Regions from separate parts of the Bacillus sp. K7 genome, predicted to be linked through region 2. Evidence: riboswitches for the same ligand, from Rfam matches in the RefSeq annotation. Region 2 holds a riboswitch; each other region holds the start of a gene.
The links. Region 2 has a riboswitch for thiamine pyrophosphate ahead of thiT (energy-coupled thiamine transporter ThiT). Riboswitches for the same ligand answer to the same signal wherever they lie in the genome.
Positions count from the first base shown of each region.

Region 1: another riboswitch for thiamine pyrophosphate. It lies ahead of tenA (thiaminase II); the one in region 2 lies ahead of thiT (energy-coupled thiamine transporter ThiT).
Region 3: another riboswitch for thiamine pyrophosphate. It lies ahead of M1D98_RS07025 (Ykof family thiamine-binding protein); the one in region 2 lies ahead of thiT (energy-coupled thiamine transporter ThiT).

Region 1 covers NZ_CP096406.1:1,209,622-1,217,711, reverse strand. Annotated here, with positions in the region: gene thiG (thiazole synthase) at 1-141, opposite strand, end outside; gene thiS (sulfur carrier protein ThiS) at 138-338, opposite strand; gene thiO (glycine oxidase ThiO) at 338-1,447, opposite strand; gene tenI (thiazole tautomerase TenI) at 1,431-2,048, opposite strand; gene tenA (thiaminase II) at 2,026-2,733, opposite strand; TPP riboswitch at 2,815-2,923, opposite strand; gene M1D98_RS06090 (monovalent cation:proton antiporter family protein) at 2,985-4,829, opposite strand; gene prpE (bis(5'-nucleosyl)-tetraphosphatase PrpE) at 5,062-5,796, shown strand; gene M1D98_RS06080 (RluA family pseudouridine synthase) at 5,809-6,708, opposite strand; gene M1D98_RS06075 (NAD kinase) at 6,721-7,521, opposite strand; gene yjbM (GTP diphosphokinase) at 7,539-8,090, opposite strand, start outside.
Region 2 covers NZ_CP096406.1:2,872,990-2,881,079, forward strand. Annotated here, with positions in the region: rRNA gene M1D98_RS14755 (23S ribosomal RNA) at 1-2,216, opposite strand, end outside; rRNA gene M1D98_RS14760 (16S ribosomal RNA) at 2,449-3,998, opposite strand; TPP riboswitch at 4,460-4,561, shown strand; gene thiT (energy-coupled thiamine transporter ThiT) at 4,662-5,240, shown strand; gene M1D98_RS14770 (GNAT family N-acetyltransferase) at 5,283-5,804, opposite strand; gene floT (flotillin lipid rafts scaffold protein FloT) at 5,822-7,357, opposite strand; gene M1D98_RS14780 (NfeD family protein) at 7,376-7,900, opposite strand; gene M1D98_RS14785 (DinB family protein) at 8,070-8,090, shown strand, end outside.
Region 3 covers NZ_CP096406.1:1,382,006-1,390,095, forward strand. Annotated here, with positions in the region: gene isp (serine protease Isp) at 1-928, opposite strand, end outside; gene rsbRB (RsbT co-antagonist RsbRB) at 1,150-1,983, shown strand; gene M1D98_RS07010 (CbiQ family ECF transporter T component) at 2,019-2,783, opposite strand; gene M1D98_RS07015 (ABC transporter ATP-binding protein) at 2,758-4,392, opposite strand; gene M1D98_RS07020 (ECF transporter S component) at 4,379-4,978, opposite strand; gene M1D98_RS07025 (Ykof family thiamine-binding protein) at 4,980-5,582, opposite strand; TPP riboswitch at 5,678-5,790, opposite strand; gene ykoG (two-component system response regulator YkoG) at 5,892-6,578, shown strand; gene M1D98_RS07035 (ATP-binding protein) at 6,582-7,946, shown strand; gene M1D98_RS07040 (PepSY domain-containing protein) at 7,943-8,090, shown strand, end outside.

The DNA of each region.
Region 1 (8,090 bases), 1.7 Mb from region 2:
CATTCTCCGCACAGCAAATGTTAAAATATCAGACTCGGAAACGGCCACCGCTTCCTTTTGGATGTCAAACGATGGGTATTTCCCCGTCCCCAGCAACAATCTTGATTGAAATGATTTCCCGCCAATGGTTAACATGCTCATCCGCCTCCTACAAAATGGACAATTTCAATGACATCGCGATCACAAAGCTCAACTTCGTGATAATGTTCTTTGCCGATAATTTCTTTATTTCTTTCAACGATAACGATTTTATTTTCAAGCTGATAGAACGCCAGCAGGTCTTGAATTGTACCTTTGTCTTTTTCCCACTTCACGTCTTTACCGTTCAGCTGTAGCATCATATCTGAACCGCCTCCTTGCGATCAATTCGGAATGCGTGCAGCCAGTCTGGATTGACCTCTTTATTCATGATGAGATCACTGACCAAAGCGCCGGTTGCCGGAGCAAGCAGAATCCCATTTCTGAAATGGCCCGCCGCAAATACAATACGGCTGTCCTCAGGGTGTCTGCCGATGTACGGTTTTCCGTCCTTTGTTCCCGGACGCAATCCAGCCCAAAAACGGTCCACCTTCATATTCTGAATGGCCGGCAGCATCGTTTTTGCTTTTTTCATAACCGATTCCAGCCCGCCAAGATCCGGTGTTTCACTCCAATCACCCGGCTTCATCGTTGCGCCGACAACCAGTCTGCCGCTTTTTCTCGGTACGATATAGCAATGGTCATGGTAAAGTGTTTTTGTCAGCGGTATCTCATCATTCCAAACAGACAGGCACTCCCCTTTTACAGGGAAAAATGAGTGATTCAGCCCAAGCTGTTTAAAAAACATTCCGCTCCACACCCCGCTGGCAACCGCGACATGATCCGCCCATACATAGCCATTCGGCGTTTCGATGGACAGCGCTTCACCGCCACGTTCCACATTGAGGACGGGCGTATGCTCAAAAATCTCAGCCCCAAGCGCTTTTGCCGCTTTCGCATATGCCTTGCAAACAAAATAAGGCTCAACATGCACATCATCTTGAATAAAGGCTGCCCCGAAAATGTCACCAGACGTATAAGGCTCTTTTTCTAAAACTTCTTCTTTTGTATGCCAGCTGACAGAATCCAAGCCATCCATCTTCCTCAGCCGCAGCACGTCTTCTTCAGAAAACGCAAGCTTAAACATCCCGCCGTTATGCTGCATGATATCAATACCCGATATGGTGTAAAGCTCTTCCCCAAGACCTTTGTACAGACGCTGGCTGTGCATGGCGAAATCAAAAAACGCGTCACGTTCCTCGCACTCGGCATGGGCGCCCAGCATTCCGGCAGCAGCGCTTGTTGTTCTGCCGCCCATTGTCCCGCTTTCAAACAAGGCGATTGTTTTGTTTTCCTTTGCTAAATGATAAGCAATCGCGGAACCGATAATCCCGCCTCCAATGACAATTGCATCATAATGCCTTTTCATAGCGCATCTCCTTTAGCGTACGGGAATATTGTCTGGCAGCTTCCAAAGGATCAGCGGTAGAAAAAATTCCCGACATGACAGCAATCCCGTCTGCCCCCGCTTGTTTTACGCCTCTTAATCTGCCCGGTGCCATCCCGCCAATCGCAATAACCGGGATGGACACCCGCTGCTTGATAGTTGACAGCAAAGACAAGCCTCTGCCTTTAAGGCCCTTTTTACAATCCGTTTCAAACACATGGCCGAACAACACACAGTCCGCATCTTCTTTTTCTGCTTGAATCGCTTCCTCCAGTGAATGCACCGACCGCCCGATATGAAGGTGCGGAAATCTGGCTCTGACCTGCTTCGGTGAAAAGCTGCTGCTCGGCAGCTGCACACGATGAATCGTTGAAAAAAGCGCAATATCCACTCGTCCGTTCATGACCAATTTCCGCTTATCAACACCGCCTTCAGATAAAAGCTCAATCAATTTCAAAATGTCAGCCGCAGATTTAGACCGCTCCCGAATGTGGATGCAATCCACTTCATTCTGAATGGCTATGATGACTTCCGCTAACGCTTCAACCGGCTTGCAGTCATCAGTTATGGCGTGAAGCTCCAAGTTCCTCCACCTCTTTTACGCCGCGGTCGGACCAGCCTTCTTTTCGATTGGCCATCCCCCAAAATTGATACTCATAAAAGCTTGAAATAACAAAATTCTCTTTCATCTTGGCACGCACTTCCTCCGTGCTGTTTTCCGCCAGCTCATCAAAGCGGTTGATTTGTTCTTCGACCTGCTGTCTGAACCAGTCACCGCCGTATGTGTTGATCCACTTCTGATAAATCGGATGCCCCGGATCACATGTCAGCAATTTCTCGCCAACCTCGTAATACAGCCAGTAGCATGGCAATAGGGCTGCTAAGATCTCAGCAAAATTCCCGCTCAAAACCGAACGGTACATATGGGATGTATAGGAGTACGCCGTTGGAGATGGCTTAAAGGCCTTACGCTCTTCCTCACTGATGTCCAACAGCTCCGCAAACTCGCGGTGAAGCGCCATTTCCGCTTCATATGTACCTTGGGCGTGGCTTGCCATCCGTCCCGTTGTATAAAGGTCCTTCGCATAAGCCGCGCCAAACGATTGCACCTTCGCAAAATGCGTTAAATAATAAGAATCCTGGAGCACGTAGTATTTAAAACGGTCAATCGGAAGCGTTCCATCACCGATTCCCTTAACGAACGGATGGACAAAGCTCCCTTCCCACCATTCTGCGGCTGCACTGCGGCATTCTTCTGAAAATTTCACACGTCATTCCCCCTGTCTGATAAATAAAAAAACCACTTTCCCGCAAGGAAAAGTGGTTTGGAATTGGCATAGTAAACGAACACAAATACCGCTCCACTTCCCTACGCAGGTCTGAACCTGTTCAAGTTATGAGGGTCTAAAAGTCACACTTTTATCTCAGCCCTTATGAAGGACACCCCTAGTGGTTATACAAATACATATTGAATTGTTCTGCATCTCTATATTAACACGAATCCCTATTTGGTCAAGGTTTATCCTTCCAACGATTTCTTAAGTTCCGTTACATACCCCCGAGATCCGGTGACAATTAAGCGGTCACCCAATTTCAGCCTTGTATCCCCATGAGGAACGATGCTGTCCACACCTCTGAAAATCCTGACAAAGATGACATCGCCTGTAAAAGGGAATTCCCGCAGAATCACACCGTCGTATGTGCTGTTTTCCATATTAATTTGATACAGCGAAGACTCTTCGTTCGTGAGCAGCTTCATAACACCAGGCGCTTCTATTAGCGCGCGAAGCAATGTTTTTGTCGACAGCAGCATAGAAAAGATGTTGATTCCCTGCTCCTTCAAAGTTGCTTCATTTTCGGGTGATCCGACGCTGGCAATCACTCTTTCTGTTCCTTTTTCTTTTGCAAGTAGTGCAATCTCCGCATTCATGTCTTCATTCCCGGTCGCAACAACCAGGATATCCGTATCAAAAATGCCGAGTGATTCAAGCGTCCCGTGTTCATAATCAGAAATCGCTTCAACAGAAAAAACTGATTCCGACAGCTTTTCCTCCGCGTTCTCTTGATAGACATGCACAACACGCACGTCATACTCCTCTTCCGGCAGTTCAAGAGTAACAGGCAATGTCATTTGGTTTGCGCCGATAAACGTAATGGTCTTTTTCTCCTCCGGCTGCTCCTCCCGTTTGTATAATTTTTTAAAGAAGACCGGTGAAAAAATACTGGCAATGACGGCTACTAACGTCAGCGCTCCTGACATATTTGCGCTGATCACGTGAAGCTGCTGGCCGATTGTCGCAGCGGCAATCACGAGAGAAAGCGTTGACGTCAGCAGAAAACCAGACGCCAAAATGGTGCGGTTATCATACCACTTCTTCAAGTACAGGACGGGAATAATTTTGCTGACTAACAGCGCCAAAAGCAGAAGCGGAATCATGATCAAAATTTTCGGATCTTGGAAAAGGGTCCAAATATCCAGCTTCACTCCGACCATCACAAAGAAAATCGGAATCAAGAACCCATAGCCGAATGAATCCAGCTGCTGAACAAGTTCTTTATTTGGCGAAAGAAGGGAAACGAGAACCCCCGCTAAGAAAGCGCCGAGAATATTTTCCGCCCCAAGTGATTCAGACAGGGCAACGAGTACGATAATTAACGTAAAAATGGCACGCGTCCCAATCTGAATCGTCCCTTTTGACATAGACTCAACAAATGAACGATGTTTAAAGATCCGGCCGAAAAAGTAAAGCACCACTCCGGCTGCAAACAGGATCATCAAGAGCCACATGTTTCCGCTGTCTTCTCCGTATAGAGAAGAAAACACAGCAAGAAGAATCATCGTGACCAAATCAGCAATAACGGCAACAAGCAAAATAATCTGCCCGATATTTGAATTCATGATCCGTTCTTCTTTTAACGTTGGAACGACAACGCCTAACGAAATCGTTGAGATAATGAGCGTCATTAAAAACGCATTTTCGATAAATCCTGCCAAGACGAACCCATAGGACAGCAGCAATGATAAAATAAATATACCGGCAAAAATAACGGACGCCGCAGCAAACGTATTGGGCACCGCTTTGCCGTTCGGCAGGAGCTGCTTTTTCTTTCCTTTCTCAAACGATGAAAAATCAATTTCAAGCCCGCTTAAAAACATTAAAAAGATAAACCCGAGCAGAGAAAGCGTCTCAAGCCATGTATCGCCCTCGACAACTAAATTAAGACCGCTTTTTCCGATAATCAGCCCCATAATGATTTCTGCAACAACAACCGGGATGGTCAGTTTAAAGCGATGCAAAAGGATGGGTGTCAAAAATGCAACGATAAGTACAACAACTAAAGATGCGACAGATGAATGCGCCATAATCAGAACCTCCTTTTTAAGTCAGGGTTATTTCAGTTCTCAATCAAAGAACAAAACCTCATTTTAAAAAAACATAACGCGATTTTAACAAGGATGGTGATAAAAAATAAAGTAAAAAGGTCTTATTTCTTGTTTAGAAAATAATTCTTCTATATTTTGCACATAAAAGCCTGTGATGACTCACAGCACTTTGCTCCATAATAAATAAAACAATCGGCAAGGAGGATCACGCATGGCTTACGATATCATCAGCGATATTCATGGCTGCTATGATGAAATGATGGCATTAATCCAAGAGCTTGGCTATTCAATAAAAAATGGAGTACCTGTCCACGAAGAAGGAAGGATGCTCATTTTTGCCGGAGATTTAACTGACAGAGGACCGAAATCGATAGAGGTCATCCGCTTTGTAGCCGGCGCTTACGAAAAAGGCGCTGTGCGTTATGTTCCTGGAAATCATTGCAATAAGCTGTACCGCTACTTAAAAGGAAATCCCGTGAAAGTCATGCATGGCCTAGAAACTACAGCCGCAGAGCTTGAGGAACGATCTAAAGAAGAAAGAAAAACAATCAGCGATCAGTTTATGAAGCTGTATGAAAAGGCGCCGCTTTACGACATCTTACATAACGGAGAATTAGTTGTCGCCCATGCTGGCATAAAGGCTGACGATATCGGCAAATATACCCGCAGAGTGAAGGACTTTGTGCTTTACGGCGATGTAACGGGTGAAACGTACCCGGACGGCAGACCTGTCAGACGTGATTGGGCTGCATCCTATAGCGGAAGCGCTTGGGTGGTATACGGACATACACCTGTTAAAGAGCCTCGAATAGTCAATCGCACCATCAACATTGATACAGGCTGCGTGTTCGGAAATAAATTGACAGGCTTTCGATTCCCAGAAATAGAAACCATCTCTGTTCCAAGCTCCCTGCCTTATGACGAATCGAGATTTCGTCCCATATAAAAAAGGAGAGAATCAATGATTCTCTCCTTTTATCAGGTCTTTCATATCTTGAGGCAATGTAGCATGAAACGTCATGCTCTCCTGCGTCAGCGGATGGATAAATGAAAGCCGCTCGCTGTGAAGGGCCTGCCGGCCAATTTCCCGTCTCGTTCCGCCGTACAGTGTATCGCCGCACAGCGGATGCCCGAGGTAGTTCATATGTACACGAATTTGATGGGTTCGGCCTGTCTCAAGCTGCAATGTCACCATTGTGATCTCATCAGTGGCATGTGTGACATGAAAATGGGTAACAGCCTTCTGGCCTGCCGGTGTCACCACCCGTTCAATAATACTGTCAGGATGTCTGCCAATCGGAGCATCGACAGTTCCTTCCACCTGTGTCATCCGCCCGTGAACCACTGCCATGTACCGGCGTTTCACAAGCCCGCTTTTTTGCGCTGACGATAAAATCGAGTGGGCAAAGCGATGCTTGGCAACAAGCATGAGACCTGATGTATCCCGGTCTAGCCGGGTGACAAGATGAACTGTCGCCCGCACTCCGTTTATTTGATAATGATGGATGATTCCATTTGCAATGCTGCCGGATGGGTGCTCTCTCGAGGGAATTGATGATACATACGGCTGCTTGTTCATCACAAGCACGTGCTCATCCTCATACAGGATATCGAGCGGAACAGGTTCTGCCAATAACGTGTCGCTCACCTGTTCCTCGGGAAACTTCACGACAAGAAAATCTCCCTTTCGCAAAACGTATTTGACCGTTACATGTTCACCATTGATCAGCAGGTCACCCCCGGCAAACTTGATATCGGTTAACAGACGTTTCGAAATTCCCAGTTTGCCGGCGTATTCTTTTACAGTCATTCCGTCTTCAACAGAAGTAATGTTCTTTTTGATAATAAATGGTTCCACGATACGTCCTCTCTATTCACCTTTTCCGATAAACGAATCCTGGACTCTTTTCCAAAATGGAAACGGACGAAATCTCGCAAACCTCACATTTTCGGATGCAACCTGGCAGCGGATCGACTTCACGTCCTTATGAAGAAGGGTTAAATGGTCAATCGTCACTTGAAAGTCGACTTCGTTTCTCGGTTTAATCATGCAATCATGATGGGAAGGCAGAAGCAGCGGCGATCCGACCGTCCGGAATACACGGTTATTAATAGAAGCCATTTCCGCGAGTTGGATCGCTCTAATAGACGGATGGATAATTGCTCCGCCCAGCGCCTTATTGTAGGCTGTGCTGCCGGATGGCGTTGACAAGCAAAGGCCGTCGCCCCGGAAGGTTTCAAAGAGCTGTCCCTTGATTTCCACATCAGCCACAAGGCTTCCTTCTATGCTTTTAATCGTACATTCATTCAATGCTAAATATCTCTCTTCCCGATCGTTTTCGTGATAGGTCACAATCACTTCGAGAAGCGGATATTCGACTGTATGATAAGGCGTTTTCGCAATCGCGAGAACAAGCTTTTCAATTTCATGAGGAACCCAGTCGGCATAAAACCCCAGATGACCCGTGTGAACGCCGACAAATGCCGTTTTGTCCAAGCGGTCGCTGTATCTGTGAAAAGCATACAAAAGCGTTCCGTCGCCTCCGACTGAAATGACGATTTCCGGTTCATTTTCATCCAGTTCCATATCAAAATCCAATAAATACGCCTGTATTTTGCTCTTCAGCGTATCAGAAACTTGATCTCCTTTTGATGATACGGCAAATTTCATGCTTTTCTTCCCCTTTACTATTGTTGCTCGCTTCCTTTTTTCTTTCTTGAAAAGGCAGCTTGAGCCTCCTGTATTTCACCCCTGATCTCCGACATCTCTTCATCTAGCCGGGAAGCAGCTTCAGATGCGCGCTGAAGCCTTAGTTTCACTTTTTCAGGAATGTTTCCGCTGTATTTATAATTCAATGAATGCTCAATGGTCGCCCAAAAATTCATCGCCAGCGTACGGATCTGTATTTCCACGAGAACATGCTTTTCTCCGGACACCGTCTGTAAAGGATAAAGCACGACAAGATGATATGACCGGTATCCGCTCTCTTTATGTTCCGCAATATAATCCCTCTGATCCACAACGGTGAAATCTTTTCTGGCGAAAAGCATCTCTTTTACGATTTGGATGTCATCGACAAATTGGCACATGATTCTAAGGCCCGCGATATCCTGCATAGTTTCAATTTCATGCAGCGGTATGCTTTTCTTTCTCGCTTTTTCAAGTATGCTCGCCACAGGCTTGACGCGTCCGGTCACAAATTCGATCGGCGAATGTTCGTCCTCGTATTCATATAGTGT
Region 2 (8,090 bases):
TACAGCCAGGGTAGTATCCCACCGATGCCTCCACCGAAGCTGGCGCTCCGGTTTCCAAGGCTCCTACCTATCCTGTACAAGCTGTACCAACATTCAATATCAGGCTGCAGTAAAGCTCCACGGGGTCTTTCCGTCCTGTCGCGGGTAACCTGCATCTTCACAGGTACTATAATTTCACCGAGTCTCTCGTTGAGACAGTGCCCAGATCGTTGCGCCTTTCGTGCGGGTCGGAACTTACCCGACAAGGAATTTCGCTACCTTAGGACCGTTATAGTTACGGCCGCCGTTTACTGGGGCTTCAATTCGCACCTTCGCTTACGCTAAGCGCTCCTCTTAACCTTCCAGCACCGGGCAGGCGTCAGCCCCTATACTTCGCCTTACGGCTTCGCAGAGACCTGTGTTTTTGCTAAACAGTCGCCTGGGCCTATTCACTGCGGCTCTCTCGGGCTTGCACCCTAACAGAGCACCCCTTCTCCCGAAGTTACGGGGTCATTTTGCCGAGTTCCTTAACGAGAGTTCTCTCGATCACCTTAGGATTCTCTCCTCGCCTACCTGTGTCGGTTTGCGGTACGGGCACCTCTCACCTCGCTAGAGGCTTTTCTTGGCAGTGTGGAATCAGGAACTTCGCTACTATATTTCGCTCGCCATCACAGCTCAGCCTTATGGGAAACGGATTTGCCTATTTCCCAGCCTAACTGCTTGGACGCGGATATCCAATACCGCGCTTACCCTATCCTCCTGCGTCCCCCCATTGCTCAAATGGTGAGGAGGTGGTACAGGAATATCAACCTGTTGTCCATCGCCTACGCCTTTCGGCCTCGGCTTAGGTCCCGACTAACCCTGAGCGGACGAGCCTTCCTCAGGAAACCTTAGGCATTCGGTGGAGGGGATTCTCACCCCTCTTTCGCTACTCATACCGGCATTCTCACTTCTAAGCGCTCCACCAGTCCTTCCGGTCTGGCTTCACAGCCCTTAGAACGCTCTCCTACCACTGTTCGAAGAACAGTCCGCAGCTTCGGTGATACGTTTAGCCCCGGTACATTTTCGGCGCAGAGTCACTCGACCAGTGAGCTATTACGCACTCTTTAAATGGTGGCTGCTTCTAAGCCAACATCCTGGTTGTCTAAGCAACTCCACATCCTTTTCCACTTAACGTATACTTTGGGACCTTAGCTGGCGGTCTGGGCTGTTTCCCTTTCGACTACGGATCTTATCACTCGCAGTCTGACTCCCAAGGATAAGTCATTGGCATTCGGAGTTTGACTGAATTCGGTAACCCGGTAGGGGCCCCTAGTCCAATCAGTGCTCTACCTCCAAGACTCTTACCTTGAGGCTAGCCCTAAAGCTATTTCGGAGAGAACCAGCTATCTCCAGGTTCGATTGGCATTTCACCCCTACCCACACCTCATCCCCGCACTTTTCAACGTGCGTGGGTTCGGGCCTCCATTCAGTGTTACCTGAACTTCACCCTGGACATGGGTAGATCACCTGGTTTCGGGTCTACGACCACGTACTCATGCGCCCTATTCAGACTCGCTTTCGCTGCGGCTCCGCATCTTCTGCTTAACCTTGCACGGGATCGTAACTCGCCGGTTCATTCTACAAAAGGCACGCCATCACCCGTTAACGGGCTCTGACTACTTGTAGGCACACGGTTTCAGGATCTCTTTCACTCCCCTTCCGGGGTGCTTTTCACCTTTCCCTCACGGTACTGGTTCACTATCGGTCACTAGGGAGTATTTAGCCTTGGGAGATGGTCCTCCCGGATTCCGACGGAATTTCACGTGTTCCGCCGTACTCAGGATCCACTCAGGAGAGAACGAAGTTTTGACTACAGGGCTGTTACCTCCTATGGCGGGCCTTTCCAGACCTCTTCATCTACCTCGTTCCTTTGTAACTCCGTACAGAGTGTCCTACAACCCCAAGAGGCAAGCCTCTTGGTTTGGGCTAATCCCGTTTCGCTCGCCGCTACTCAGGGAATCGCATTTGCTTTCTCTTCCTCCGGGTACTTAGATGTTTCAGTTCCCCGGGTCTGCCTTCTCATATCCTATGAATTCAGATATGGATACCACTCCATTACGAGTGGTGGGTTTCCCCATTCGGAAATCTCCGGATCAAAGCTTGCTTACAGCTCCCCGAAGCATATCGGTGTTCGTCCCGTCCTTCATCGGCTCCTAGTGCCAAGGCATCCACCGTGCGCCCTTTCTAACTTAACCGTTAAAAAGAATCACCATGTGATATCTTGTCTTACTAATTGAATGTGATGTCTACTGTTATCTAGTTTTCAAAGAACAACGCATAGGACATGCTAACACATGCGTTGCCACACGATGTGGCGCATTTAGCAGGTGCCCCTATGTCTGAAGGAATGATCCTTCAAAACTAAACAAGACAGGGAACGTTCTGTTTATAAGACCCAAGGTCTTATATTCCGTAATATATCCTTAGAAAGGAGGTGATCCAGCCGCACCTTCCGATACGGCTACCTTGTTACGACTTCACCCCAATCATCTGTCCCACCTTCGGCGGCTGGCTCCTAAAAGGTTACCTCACCGACTTCGGGTGTTACAAACTCTCGTGGTGTGACGGGCGGTGTGTACAAGGCCCGGGAACGTATTCACCGCGGCATGCTGATCCGCGATTACTAGCGATTCCAGCTTCACGCAGTCGAGTTGCAGACTGCGATCCGAACTGAGAACAGATTTGTGGGATTGGCTTAACCTCGCGGTTTCGCTGCCCTTTGTTCTGTCCATTGTAGCACGTGTGTAGCCCAGGTCATAAGGGGCATGATGATTTGACGTCATCCCCACCTTCCTCCGGTTTGTCACCGGCAGTCACCTTAGAGTGCCCAACTGAATGCTGGCAACTAAGATCAAGGGTTGCGCTCGTTGCGGGACTTAACCCAACATCTCACGACACGAGCTGACGACAACCATGCACCACCTGTCACTCTGCCCCCGAAGGGGACGTCCTATCTCTAGGATTGTCAGAGGATGTCAAGACCTGGTAAGGTTCTTCGCGTTGCTTCGAATTAAACCACATGCTCCACCGCTTGTGCGGGCCCCCGTCAATTCCTTTGAGTTTCAGTCTTGCGACCGTACTCCCCAGGCGGAGTGCTTAATGCGTTAGCTGCAGCACTAAGGGGCGGAAACCCCCTAACACTTAGCACTCATCGTTTACGGCGTGGACTACCAGGGTATCTAATCCTGTTCGCTCCCCACGCTTTCGCTCCTCAGCGTCAGTTACAGACCAGAGAGTCGCCTTCGCCACTGGTGTTCCTCCACATCTCTACGCATTTCACCGCTACACGTGGAATTCCACTCTCCTCTTCTGCACTCAAGTTCCCCAGTTTCCAATGACCCTCCCCGGTTGAGCCGGGGGCTTTCACATCAGACTTAAGAAACCGCCTGCGAGCCCTTTACGCCCAATAATTCCGGACAACGCTTGCCACCTACGTATTACCGCGGCTGCTGGCACGTAGTTAGCCGTGGCTTTCTGGTTAGGTACCGTCAAGGTGCCGCCCTATTTGAACGGCACTTGTTCTTCCCTAACAACAGAGCTTTACGATCCGAAAACCTTCATCACTCACGCGGCGTTGCTCCGTCAGACTTTCGTCCATTGCGGAAGATTCCCTACTGCTGCCTCCCGTAGGAGTCTGGGCCGTGTCTCAGTCCCAGTGTGGCCGATCACCCTCTCAGGTCGGCTACGCATCGTTGCCTTGGTGAGCCATTACCTCACCAACTAGCTAATGCGCCGCGGGTCCATCTGTAAGTGGTAGCCGAAGCCACCTTTTATGTTTGAACCATGCGGTTCAAACAAGCATCCGGTATTAGCCCCGGTTTCCCGGAGTTATCCCAGTCTTACAGGCAGGTTACCCACGTGTTACTCACCCGTCCGCCGCTAACATCAGGGAGCAAGCTCCCATCTGTCCGCTCGACTTGCATGTATTAGGCACGCCGCCAGCGTTCGTCCTGAGCCAGGATCAAACTCTCCATAAAGTAATGGAGCGCAGATTAAGCTCGTCACATCCTGTGACAACATCTGCATGACCTGCATCGCGCAGGCCCCTGACTACGCACATCGCTGTGCGATTTATAAAAATGAATTAACAGGTACGTTTTGTCTTGTTTAGTTTTCAAAGATCATTTCGTTGCCTCTTAATGAAGCAGCTTTACTAATATAACATTTCGCTTCCATTTCGTCAACAACTTTTTTCAAATTGTTTTGAAGCTTCTTGTTTTGTCCGCTGTGCATCAGCGACGTTTAATAATATAACACCTGCATTTATTTATTGCAATAGTTTTTCTAAAAAAATCTATAAAATAAATAAACTATAATCCTCGGCATATCGTCCCTTCATGTCTTTAGCATATAACTATGTTAAAAGAACATATACATTCAGTAGTGTGACCTTGTTGTTTTTTTCTCTTTTTAGTATAGTAGAAACGAATTAAATATTGATAACCACAAGGGGAGCATTAAAGCTGAGAGTGAGCGGTTACGTTCTGACCCTTTGAACCTGTTAGTTAACGCTGGCGTAGGGATGTGGCAAAGTCAAATGAATTGCAGATTGTAAAGCAGTGCGTGGAACTTTTCTCATCCTTCCGCGTGCTGCTTTTTTGTTGTCCTTTTGGATTGTCTATCAATGGAAGGGGATTTTTATGAATCAATCTAAGCAACTGGTTCGCCTTATTGAAATTGCAATTATGACTGCGGCTGCTGTTATTTTAGACATCGTCTCAGGAATGTTTCTCCGAATGCCTCAAGGAGGCTCGGTCTCCATCATGATGATTCCGATCTTTTTGATTTCGTTTCGGTGGGGTGTAAAAGCAGGCCTTACTACCGGCCTGCTGACAGGACTAGTTCAAATAGCAATCGGAAACTTATTCGCACAGCATCCTGTACAGCTATTTCTGGATTATATGATCGCATTCACAGCAATTGGGATAAGCGGCTATTTCGCTTACACTGTCCGCAAAGCAGCGGCAGCAAAAAATAAAGGGAAACTGATTGTTTCAGTGGTCAGCGCAGTTTTTATCGGCAGTTTCCTGCGTTATGCGGCACACGTCATTTCAGGAGCTGTGTTTTTCGGCAGCTATGCTCCAAAGGGAACGCCGGTATGGATTTATTCATTAACTTATAATGCTACTTATATGGTTCCTTCATTCATCATCTGTGCAATTGTCCTTTGTTTATTATTTATGACAGCACCGCGTTTGCTTAAAATAGACAAAGCCTAACGTGACAACCCCCAGCGCAATCCGCTGGGGGTTGTTTTTTTGTTATCTGTTAAGAGATGTTTTCAAAGCAGAAAGATCCGGCCAGCCAAACCCTATTTCTTTCAGCCTTTCTCCTGCAATTTCAAAGCTGTCCTCCGCTTTTCTTTCAGGAGAATAGGCTTGATAAAATGAAATCGAGGGGTTTTGCTCAATTACCCAAACAAACATGCTTGAAAAGCCATGATGAAGCAAAAACTCTGCTCCTTTTGCTAAGAGCGCTCTGCCTGCACCTTGCCGCTGATGCTCCTCTAAAAGGTAAATCGCGTATAGCTCGCTGTCATAGCCTTCTTGTTCAGACCGAATAGGGCCAAATGAAGCAAAGCCGAATATTGAATCTTTTTCATCTTGAGCGACAAATACACCCTTTAACGAGCGGCTTTTCCATTTGTCTTCAAATTCCTTGTAGTCCAGACCATTTAAGTAGTCAGCCGGGATGATGCCGCGATATGTTGTTCTCCAGCTGTCGACATGCACTTTTGCAATGTCTTTTATATCCTCTAACTTTGCCTCTCTCACAGTTGCCATTTGGTTCTATCCTTTCATTAGTCATTCTTCTCTTGTTTGGACCCGTTTGCTTCTTTTATTTCATTTGTTAATTCGTGAAGGCTTTGTTTTACGTTTCCTTTTCCTGAAAAGTTCTCAATCATTTCTTTTACATCAATTCCCGATGAGGCTTTTAAGCTTTCTTGAAGGCTTGACATTAAGTTTGTCGCATAGCTGGTTACTTTGTTGGCGCCGCTTGAATCACCGCTTCCCCCTGTATCAACAACAGTGATTTTATCAATATTTGAAAGAGGTGATGCCACTTGTTTTGCGTATTCCGGAAGCATTTTTACGATCATATCGAAAATCGCAGCCTGTCCGTACTGTTCAAAAGCAGCGGCGATTTTCTCTTTTGCTTCCGCTTCCGCCAAACCTTTTAGACGAATAACCTCAGCTTCTGTTTCCCCTTTCGCTTTTTCAGCTTCTGCTTTTGCAAGTCCGTCAATTCTGACTTTCTCGGCCTCTGCCTTCGCCATTGCTTCTATACTGTACTTCTTGGCATCAGCTTCCGCGAGCTGTTTGGCTTTCTCAGCTGCGGCGGACTGCTCGACTGAATAACGGTCTGCATCGGCTTTTTTCTTTACCTCTGAGTCGTATTGGCGCTCCCGGCGAAGAATTTCTTTTTCTTCTAGTTCTATTTGTTTTTGGCGTTCAATAATTTTAACCTGCATTTCCTGTTCGGTGACTTGCTGGCGGGCTCTGGCAGTCTCTAAATCATATGCCTGGTCGGCATTCGCTTTTGCCGTATCTTGTTCTCTGCGGTATTCGGCTATTTTGAGCTGATTGGTTTTTTCAGCTTCAGCGATTTCCGTCGCCCGTTCAAGTTCTGATTTTTTTGCATCTTTATCGGCTTCTGCCCGCTTAATCCGGGTTTCTTTATCAGCCTCTGCTGTTGCGATATCAGCATCGCGTTTTACTTGAGCGATTCTCGGTTTCCCTAATGATTCAAGATAACCGTTTTTATCACGTACATCCTTAATGGTAAAGGAAACAATCACAAGCCCCATTTTTGCGAGATCCTGTGAGGCCACACGCTGCACCTCTTGAGAAAATTTTTCTCTGTTTTTATAGATTTCTTCAACCGTCATCGAGCCGAGAATGGAACGAAGATGGCCTTCTAAAACCTCACGCGCTTCCTGCTCACGGTCATCTTTTGATTTTCCTAAAAATTGTTCAGCCGCTGTAGCGATTTCTCCTATAGAACCACCGATTTTAATAATCGCAGTTCCATCAGCCATTACTGGAACTCCTTGTTCGGTATAGACTTCAGGTGTCGAAACGTCGAGTTTGCTTGATAATAGGCTTAGCGGCTCTGCCTGCTGGAAGACGGGAAGGACAAAGGTTCCTCCGCCGCGGACGATTTTAAGACGGTTGCCGCCTTCATCGACATGAACATTTTTATTTCCTAGATAGCTCCCCGTTACGATTAACGCTTCATCTGGTCCTGCCGTACGATACTTTGTGATAAAAACGGCTACCAGTGCAATGAATAAAAAGAATACAACTCCGATGACAATTATAATCGGCATTGTCATTTTACATTCCTCCTTGTTTTAAATAGGTTCATGCGGAGTAACTAAAAGAACTCCGTTGTTGATATCTACGACCAAAACCGTTGTCCCGTAACTGATCTGCTGATTCTCAAAGCTGACCGCTGATTTCGAGATGGTGCCGCCTATTCCTTCAATGACCACTTCACCAAACCCGTCTATAGGAACAGCGGTAATCACTTTGCCGACCCTTCCTCTTAGATCATCTTCTTTATAAACCAGTGATTCTTCTGCGGATGATAATGGGACCAGAACAAAAAAGTGAAGCAATATCACAAGGATAATCGAAAGGATGCAAGAGAAAAGCGCGATCAACAGGTGGGATAGGGGCAATATGTGTTCGCCTATATATCCGCCTGCTGAAAAACATGTAAAAAATGCGAGCGCCAAAGTCGGATTAAGAAAGGGAATGCCTTCTGACAGCCCTGCAAACACATCTCCGAAAAATAGAAATAATAGCGTAAGACTGCCCGCAATCATAAGCGTATAAAGATAAATCGTTTGTATAGGGACGCCAAACAACTCCAAATTCCTCATCCTTTCTGCATCAATGCATTGATGAACGGCTGCCGTTACCATTTATACGAGACATAACGAAAAAGGTTTCGAAATTTTTAGATAAAGTGTGCCATTTTGAAGTGCTTTATAAATGATAATTGCTTATATATATGGTAATGTCACTTTAGGAGGAGATATGATGAGTATCTTTAATGAAGCC
Region 3 (8,090 bases), 1.5 Mb from region 2:
TTTCTGCCAGCTCATCAGGAGCGGTTAAATATAGGAAGCCATTACCTGCCAGCGTTTTTGCAATATCAAGAGGGAGTGTTCTGCGGATCAGCTGTGCATAAACCTCAGTTTCAGAAAGTTTTCTTTGAAAAGATTCTTCTTCATAGCTTTTGATTAAAGCAAGCGCTCCGCTGACATGAGGGGCAGCCATTGAAGTGCCGGTGAGTTTTCCGTACTTCTTGTTAGGAAGGGTCGATAAGATCTGTTCTCCCGGAGCCACAAGATCGATCTCTTTATTTGCGTTAGAAAATTCTGATAATTCACGCGCTATGGAAACAGATCCAACCGCGATGACTTCATTATAAGCCGCAGGGTAGGAAAGCTCTTCTGTTCGTTCATTTCCGTCACCTTCATTACCCGCTGCGCAAACGACAAGCACTCCGTTTTTGACGGCGTTTTTCACCGCTTCTTTTAATTCTGGCACATCGCTCGGTCCGCCAAGGGACATCGAGATGATATCAACTTTCTGTTCCACCGCGTAGTTAATGCCGTTAATAATCCATTCGTATTGGCCGCTTCCGTTTGCGCCGCCCAGAACCTTTACAATCAATAGGCTTGCCTCAGGCGCGACTCCGGCAATGCCGCCGTTTGAATCGTTAGCTGCAATCGTTCCGGCGACGTGTGTGCCGTGTCCGTTGTAGTCGGAAATCACATCTTCCTTGCCGCCGTCATCATCCGTGAAGTTTTTTCCGCCGATGATTTGGCTCTTTAAATCTGGATGGCTTGTGTCGCATCCCGTGTCCAATACTGCAATTTTTACATCTTTGCCTTTTACCCCTTTTGCCCACATTTCTGGCGCCTTAATCACTTTAATGCCCTCAGGAAGCTCGTTTACATCCATGATCTGCTCATTCGTCACATACGGGATCAAGCGGATTTCACCATTCATAAAAAAGCCCTCCTTTTTTATGCTTGCAAGTGGATTCAAGGGTGTTGCCTCATATTATATGAAAAAAGCAACCGCTCGGACAGAGCCATTTGAAGCATTTTGAAAAAATAGGATACACCCCAAAGAATGATTAAATTTCAAAATATTGGATGTCTCAGCATGTATGACTGGGATTCAGCTGTCAGTCAAGTTATAATAGTGTTGGGGAAAGGAGCGGTGTGATGAAACTGAATGAAAAATTATATGCATTTTTTTCAGAGCATGTGGAACAAATGGCAGAGGAATGGATTGAAACAATGGAGGAAAGTGATCCGAATTCGCTTTACGCCTTACATAATGCATCTGTAACGGAAGAATTGAAAGAGCAGGACAGAGAGTTTTACAGGCATCTGAATAACATGTATGTTTTACCGGAAAAACAATTTCTCGAAGAATTTCAAGAGTGGGTCATTGAACTGACGAACGATCAAAAGCATCTCGACACTCCGGTTCAGTATGTGATTCGGGAGTTTATGAGAAACCGGAGATTATATACGAAGTATCTTGAGAAGTTCGCAAAAGAAAATGAGTTGGCGCTTGAACCGGAGGAGAAACAAAAATGGGCCGATTTGATTGTAAGAGTTTTTGATTTTACCATTTATACATTCGTTGATCACGCTGAAGCGAATGCCAAACAGCAGTTAAACGCCCAGAGAGAGATGATTTTGGAATTAAGCTCGCCTGTCATTACCCTGAGCAAATCAACAGCTCTGCTGCCGCTTGTCGGAGACATTGATACTGAGCGGGCAAAGTTCATTCTGGAAAACACGCTTCATGCTTGTGCAAAAAGGCGCGTGGAGCATCTATTAATTGATCTATCAGGTGTGGTTGTGGTTGATACGATGGTGGCGCACCAAATCTTTAAATTGATCGAGGCGCTCACTTTAATCGGTGTCAGGTCAACCCTGTCAGGAATCAGGCCGGAAATCGCGCAAACCGCTGTACAGCTGGGGATTGATTTTTCGAATATTACAATTAAAACCAATCTTGCCCAGGCTTTAAACTATCATCAATAAGAAAAAATCCGCTATCATCGCCGATAGCGGATTTTTTATGAGGCAAAACATAAGGATACGAGAAAAGATCCTGCGAATAGCAAGAGAATGAGGCACAAGAACAGCCAGTCGAGGCGGTTAACGGTAAGGGTCCTGTAATATGTCCGGTTTCTGCTTCCTGTAAACCCTTTCGATTCCATTGCGAGCGCTGTCCGCTCCGCTTTTCTGATGGCGCTTGCCAAAAGCGGGATGGTATACCGCTTTAAGGCGCTGATTTTCTCAATAAACCCGCTCTCTGCCGCTCCTCCTCTGATTTTATGGGCCTGCTGGATCAGCTGGATTTCATCCTTTAACAGAGGAAGAAAACGAAAGCCTGCAATAACGCCATATGCGAGCTTTGGTGAGAGCTTGCACTGCTGGACAAGGCTCAGCATAAATAAAATCGGATCGGTCGTAAAAACAAACATCATTGATAAGGCGGAAAAGCACAAAACCCGAAAACCGAGAGAGATGCCGACAGAGACATTATCACTGTTGATCGAGATAGGGCCGGCCTGAAACCAGAAATTATCCGGAGTTGTCGGAACCTTTCCGAAAACAGCAGCTGTCCATACGCACCCGAATGCCAAAATCAAAAACGGAATCGTAAACAAAAACCATTTTTTCAATGGGATGTTGGCCGCCACAAGGACACCCGCTACGATGATGACATAAAAACAAGCAGGGGTGTAAGGGTTGTAAATGAACGACAGCATGACGACACAGCAAAAAACCGCCGCCGCTTTTACTGCCGGATTAATATGATGTAACGGCTGCTTCATCACGCACCTCCTTCTGGCAGGCCATCCATTCATATAAAAGGGGAAGGGTAAGCTTTGCTTTTTGGACAAGCCCCTTTTCCTGAGAAAATAGCTGCGCTGGAGATCCGTCAAAAGCCAGGTTCGTATCGTGCAGGACAAGGACGCTGTCGGCATACGAAGAGACAAGCTCCATATCATGTGTAATCATAAGAACAGCGGTTCCTTCTTCCTTAATATGCTGAATCATGTCCATACATTCAGCCGCCGTGCGGGCGTCCTGGCCAAAGGTTGGTTCGTCTAATAATAAAACCTTTACGTTATGCATGAGCATGGTGGCGACGCTCAGGCGCCGTTTTTGTCCTTGGCTGATGGCAAACGGATGATGATCAGCCAAATGCGCAAGATTAAAACGATGCAGCAGATGCTGCGCTTTTTTCTCAGTTTCAGCATTTACTTTCCGGCCGAACAGCAGCTCGTCATATACTGTGCCTGTGACGAACTGATGCTCCGGGTTTTGAAAAACAAATCCCATTCGTTTTCGCAGTTCAGTTTCTTTATACGATTGCAGCGGCTTTCCATATAGAAGAATCTTTCCGCTTTTCGGCTTCATCAGACGGGCGAGGACGGATAAGAGCGTTGATTTCCCGGTGCCGTTCGGGCCGACAAGCGCCGTCAAAGTGCCTTCGCGCAATGAAAAACCGATGTCTTCGAAAATCGTCTGCTGCCCTCGTGCGAACGAAAGGCTGCTGACTTCCAGCACACTCTCCCCGAAATGAACTTTTTTCTTTTCGGCATGGCAGGGAGGAAAGGGCTCTTTGAACAGTCGCTCTTTTGATAAAGTAAAAGGGATGCTGCGCTTTTTCAGCAGGTCACACACTTTTGGAATTGCGATGCCTAGTTTCTTTAAGGTTTCCGCTTCGTGCTGAAATACATCTGCCGTTCGGCCATCCAGCGCTTTTTTGCCTTCTTTGTCCAGTACAATCGTTCTCTCAATCCAAGGTATCCATTCATCAAGCTGGTGCTCAATGATAAGGAGGCTGAACCCTTTTTCCTGCTGAAGATCTTTCATCATATGAACGAACTCCCGCGCTGAATAAGGGTCTAAAAGAGAAGTCGGCTCATCTAATATAATCAGCTCAGGCTCTATGGCCAGTATACAGGCAAGAGCAACTTTCTGTTTTTGTCCTCCTGACAAAGTGGATATCGTTTTTTCTTTTAAATGTAGAATGCGTAATGTGTTTAAAACGGCATCGATCTTCTCTGTCATCTCTTCTTTTGGAATCTGCAGATTCTCCAGCCCGAAAGCGATTTCGTCCTCTACCGTCAGCATGCAAAACTGCTGATCCGGGTCCTGAAAGACGACGCCGGCATGCTGAGCAACAGATTCGGTATCTGTGACCGGTTTTTGAAATAAAAACACATGTCCGGACTGTATGCCGTCGCAAGCCTCCGGATAAAGACCGTTTAAACAAAGGGCGAGCGAGCTTTTTCCACACCCGCTCGGTCCTAACAATAAAGCGCATTCTCCTTTTTGAAGCGCAAACGAGATGTTTTGAAATACCGGTTTCTCGTCTTCTTCATAAGAGAAGCTGAGCTGGTCAACCGTCAGAAGCTTATCAAAGGCTTGCATGTTCTGATACCCGTTTCCGTTTCTTTTTCAGTTCCTTTCCGAGCGCTACTCCGTTTAACACACCCGTATAAGCGAGAGAATCGCTGACAGCTTTCCCGAGAAGTCCCGCGAGAAGCGCGCCGGAAGCAAGACGGATTATGAGCAAAATGAAAAGATAGCCTGGTGAATAGGCGATATAGCCAGAAACAAAAAGATTATAGATAAAGCTGGCTACTGAAGATCCCATTCCCGCCAGCATAAGGACTGGAAGAGAGTATGCTTTCCAGCGTGTCGCGAAAAATACAGCTTCAGCCCCGAGACCTTGAACGATGCCGATGACGATGACCATCGGGCCGGACGGATTTCCCAGCAGGCATTCAACGAGAGCGGCGATAACTTCAGAAATAAGCGCCGCACCCGGTTTTCGAATCATGTACGCGGCGATGATAGAAACGATAAACCAAATGCCATAAATCGGTTCATAGGCGATTGGCCCGAACATACCTGCAAGTACGTTTCCAAAATGCGTAAATAATAAATAAACAATGGCAAAAACGATACTGATAACGGACATGATGACAATTTCTTTTACTTTCCAGCTTTTCATTTTATCCCTGCTTTCGGTTTTTTCTTGATGGACTGTTAGCTGAGAGATTCACAGTCATGGTGACATGGTTTGTTTGTTGCTCAGCCATGCGGAAAACGGCTTCCAATGTCCTGAATACGTCATGCGCATCCCCGTCAAGCTCACTCGCGTAATGGACACCCTGTACGAAGGTGCCTTCTGCTTCCGCAATGTCGACAGCTTCCATGATTAAGCCCATGTAATCCGGCTCATTCATCGGATAAAGGGCAAATTGGCATGGCGCTTCCGCTTTCAGGCTCCGGATAGCCTCTTCATTGACACGCTTCTCGTCTGCGGAAAGATATGTATCTCCTTTGGTATCGCCCGGGCATCCGATGGAAAACGTCCCGTTCATGACGATGTGTTTTTCGCTATTTGCCGTATAAAGGTAAATGGCTTTGGCAACGTCGAATACATGATCAATTGAACCGCGCAGAACTGTGCTGATATGATCGGTTTTCGCCCAAACCTTAGATGTGTCGGTTTTATTCAGCGCAGACTTGATCACACTGATAAAATCATCCGACATCGGATATAAAGAGAACCGAAAACCGGCGATTCTGCTTGTGCCGCATATGTGTTCCATTTCTTTAACCCCCTGTTTTTTGGTAAAATAAAAAACTGCATATCCTAAGGGAATATGCAGTCATAGACCGATTAAGCGCACAAAAAAATACACCATTCGGTCAACCTGCACTTCCCCACGCTGGTATTATCCAGATCGGGTCATAAGGGATCAAAGCGCGTACTCTCGCGCTTTATCTCAGCCAAAAACAGCACCCCTAGTGCTTTCCGTATACAATTTTTTATGTTGACATCATAATAGATGATAAGAATCATTTTGTAAACAAAGAAATCATTTTTTTCATATTGGGACAGGAGAGGATGGTCGGATTTGGAAAAAGGGAACCTATTAATTGTGGAAGATGAGGAAAAAATCGCCAGAGTGCTTCAGCTGGAATTGGAATATGAAGGATATGGCGTCACCGTTAAACACAATGGCACAGAAGGACTGAACGCGGCCATAGAAGGAGGGTACTCCTTGGTGCTTCTTGATGTCATGCTTCCGGGGCTTAGCGGCCTGGAAGTGCTGCGCCGCTTAAGAAAAACAGATTCGCACACACCAGTTATTTTATTAACGGCGCGCGACAGTATACCTGATAAGGTAACAGGATTGGACATCGGAGCGAACGATTATGTCACCAAGCCATTTGAAATTGAGGAATTGCTTGCGAGAATCAGGGCGGCGCTGCGCCAAAATGAAACAAAAACAGAAGGTATCAGCACCTTTCTTACATATGACGACTTGCGGGTGAACGAAAAAACCCGTGAAGTGAGACGCGGAGACAAAGAGGTAGAATTAACGCCGCGTGAATTTGATTTGCTCGTCTATATGCTGAAACATCCGCAGCAAGTGCTGACACGGGAGCAGATTTTAAACACAGTATGGGGATTTGATTATATCGGTGATACAAATGTGGTCGATGTCTACATCAGATACATCAGAAAAAAACTGGACTATCCTTACGAAAAACAGCTGATCCATACTGTTCGCGGGGTCGGCTATGCCATTAAGGGGTAAACGATGAAGCTAAAGACCAAAATTCATCTGTATACATCCATATCGCTGTTGATTTTATTGATTTTGGTCCACACGGCAGTCTATCTCATTTTTTCGTCCGGGCTGACATCAAAGGATGCGGCTCGGCTTGCTGATGAGGCGGATACCATTGCCGAAGCGCTGCATGCTGCTGAAACAGAGGGAGTGGCTTTGCAGGACATGCTGCAGGCCTACCTTCCAGCAAACGGCATGGTCCGTGTAGTGAATGGTGATCAAAAAGCTGTCATGACCATAACAAAAGAAAAAGGGTATAAAGATTTTCCACTCTCTTTTCACAGCGGGGAAACGGCAGATGTAAGGAAACATGACGGCAAACTGTTTGCTGAAGCTGCTGTTCCGGTGATTTGGGCTGATGGGCAAGTGGTATCTCTTCAGCTGGTTGAAAGGCTGGAGAACACGGAAGAGAGTCTGTTTCTACTGAAAATCATCTTAATCGCTGCAAGTGCCGCTGTTTGTATCGCTTCTTCTTTTGCCGGCAGCTTGCTCGCTCGCCGTATCATCAATCCGATCAGACGATTAATGATGACGATGAAAGATATACAGCGGGAGAAAGCATTCAAAACGATTTCCTTGGAAGGACAGTCTCACGACGAGCTATATCAGATGGGGCTGACATTTAATGAGATGGCGATGATGCTGAAAGAGCACTACGATAAACAGCAGCAGTTCGTTCAAGATGCTTCACACGAACTGAAAACTCCGCTCACGATTATAGAAAGCTACAGCAGTCTGATGAAGCGTTGGGGAGCAAAAAAGCCGGAAGTGCTTGAAGAATCGATAGAAGCAATTTATTCAGAAGCGCTGCATATGAAAAAACTGACCAATCAGCTTCTGGCGCTGGCAAAAAGCCATGAAGGACTTGATCTTGATTTGAAAACAATCGACCTGGTTGAAGTGTCGCGCACCGTCATTCAAACGCTCCAGCCTGTCTATCAGCGGGATATTTTGCTTGAAACAGATAAAAAAAGCCTGTTTGTAAAAGCTGATGAAGAACGCATCAAGCAGCTGCTGACCATTTTGCTCGATAATGCAATAAAGTATAGTGAAAAACCTATTGTGATGTCAGCTGGAACGAGGAATGGACTTCCGTTTCTGTCAGTAAGGGATGAAGGCATCGGAATAGCTGAGGAGCATATCCCGCATCTGTTCGAACGGTTCTATCGGGCGGATGAGGCGCGGAACAGAAAAACAGGGGGAACAGGTTTAGGCCTTTCCATTGCCAAACAAATCGCCGATGAACACGGCATTGGGCTGTCTGTCAAAAGCAATCCGGATGAAGGGACAACCGTCACTATGCAATTCAAAGAACAGAACGGGGGAGGCAGATGAACAAAACAATCAAAGCAGCAGCTGTTGCGGCAGCAGCGGTTTTAGCCGTCATCATCTGTACGTTTCTCATCATTCGGCAAATCCATGATGATGTACTGTCAAAGGAGGATGTCGTAAAAAAAATCGAAGCCTCTTATGAAGGCG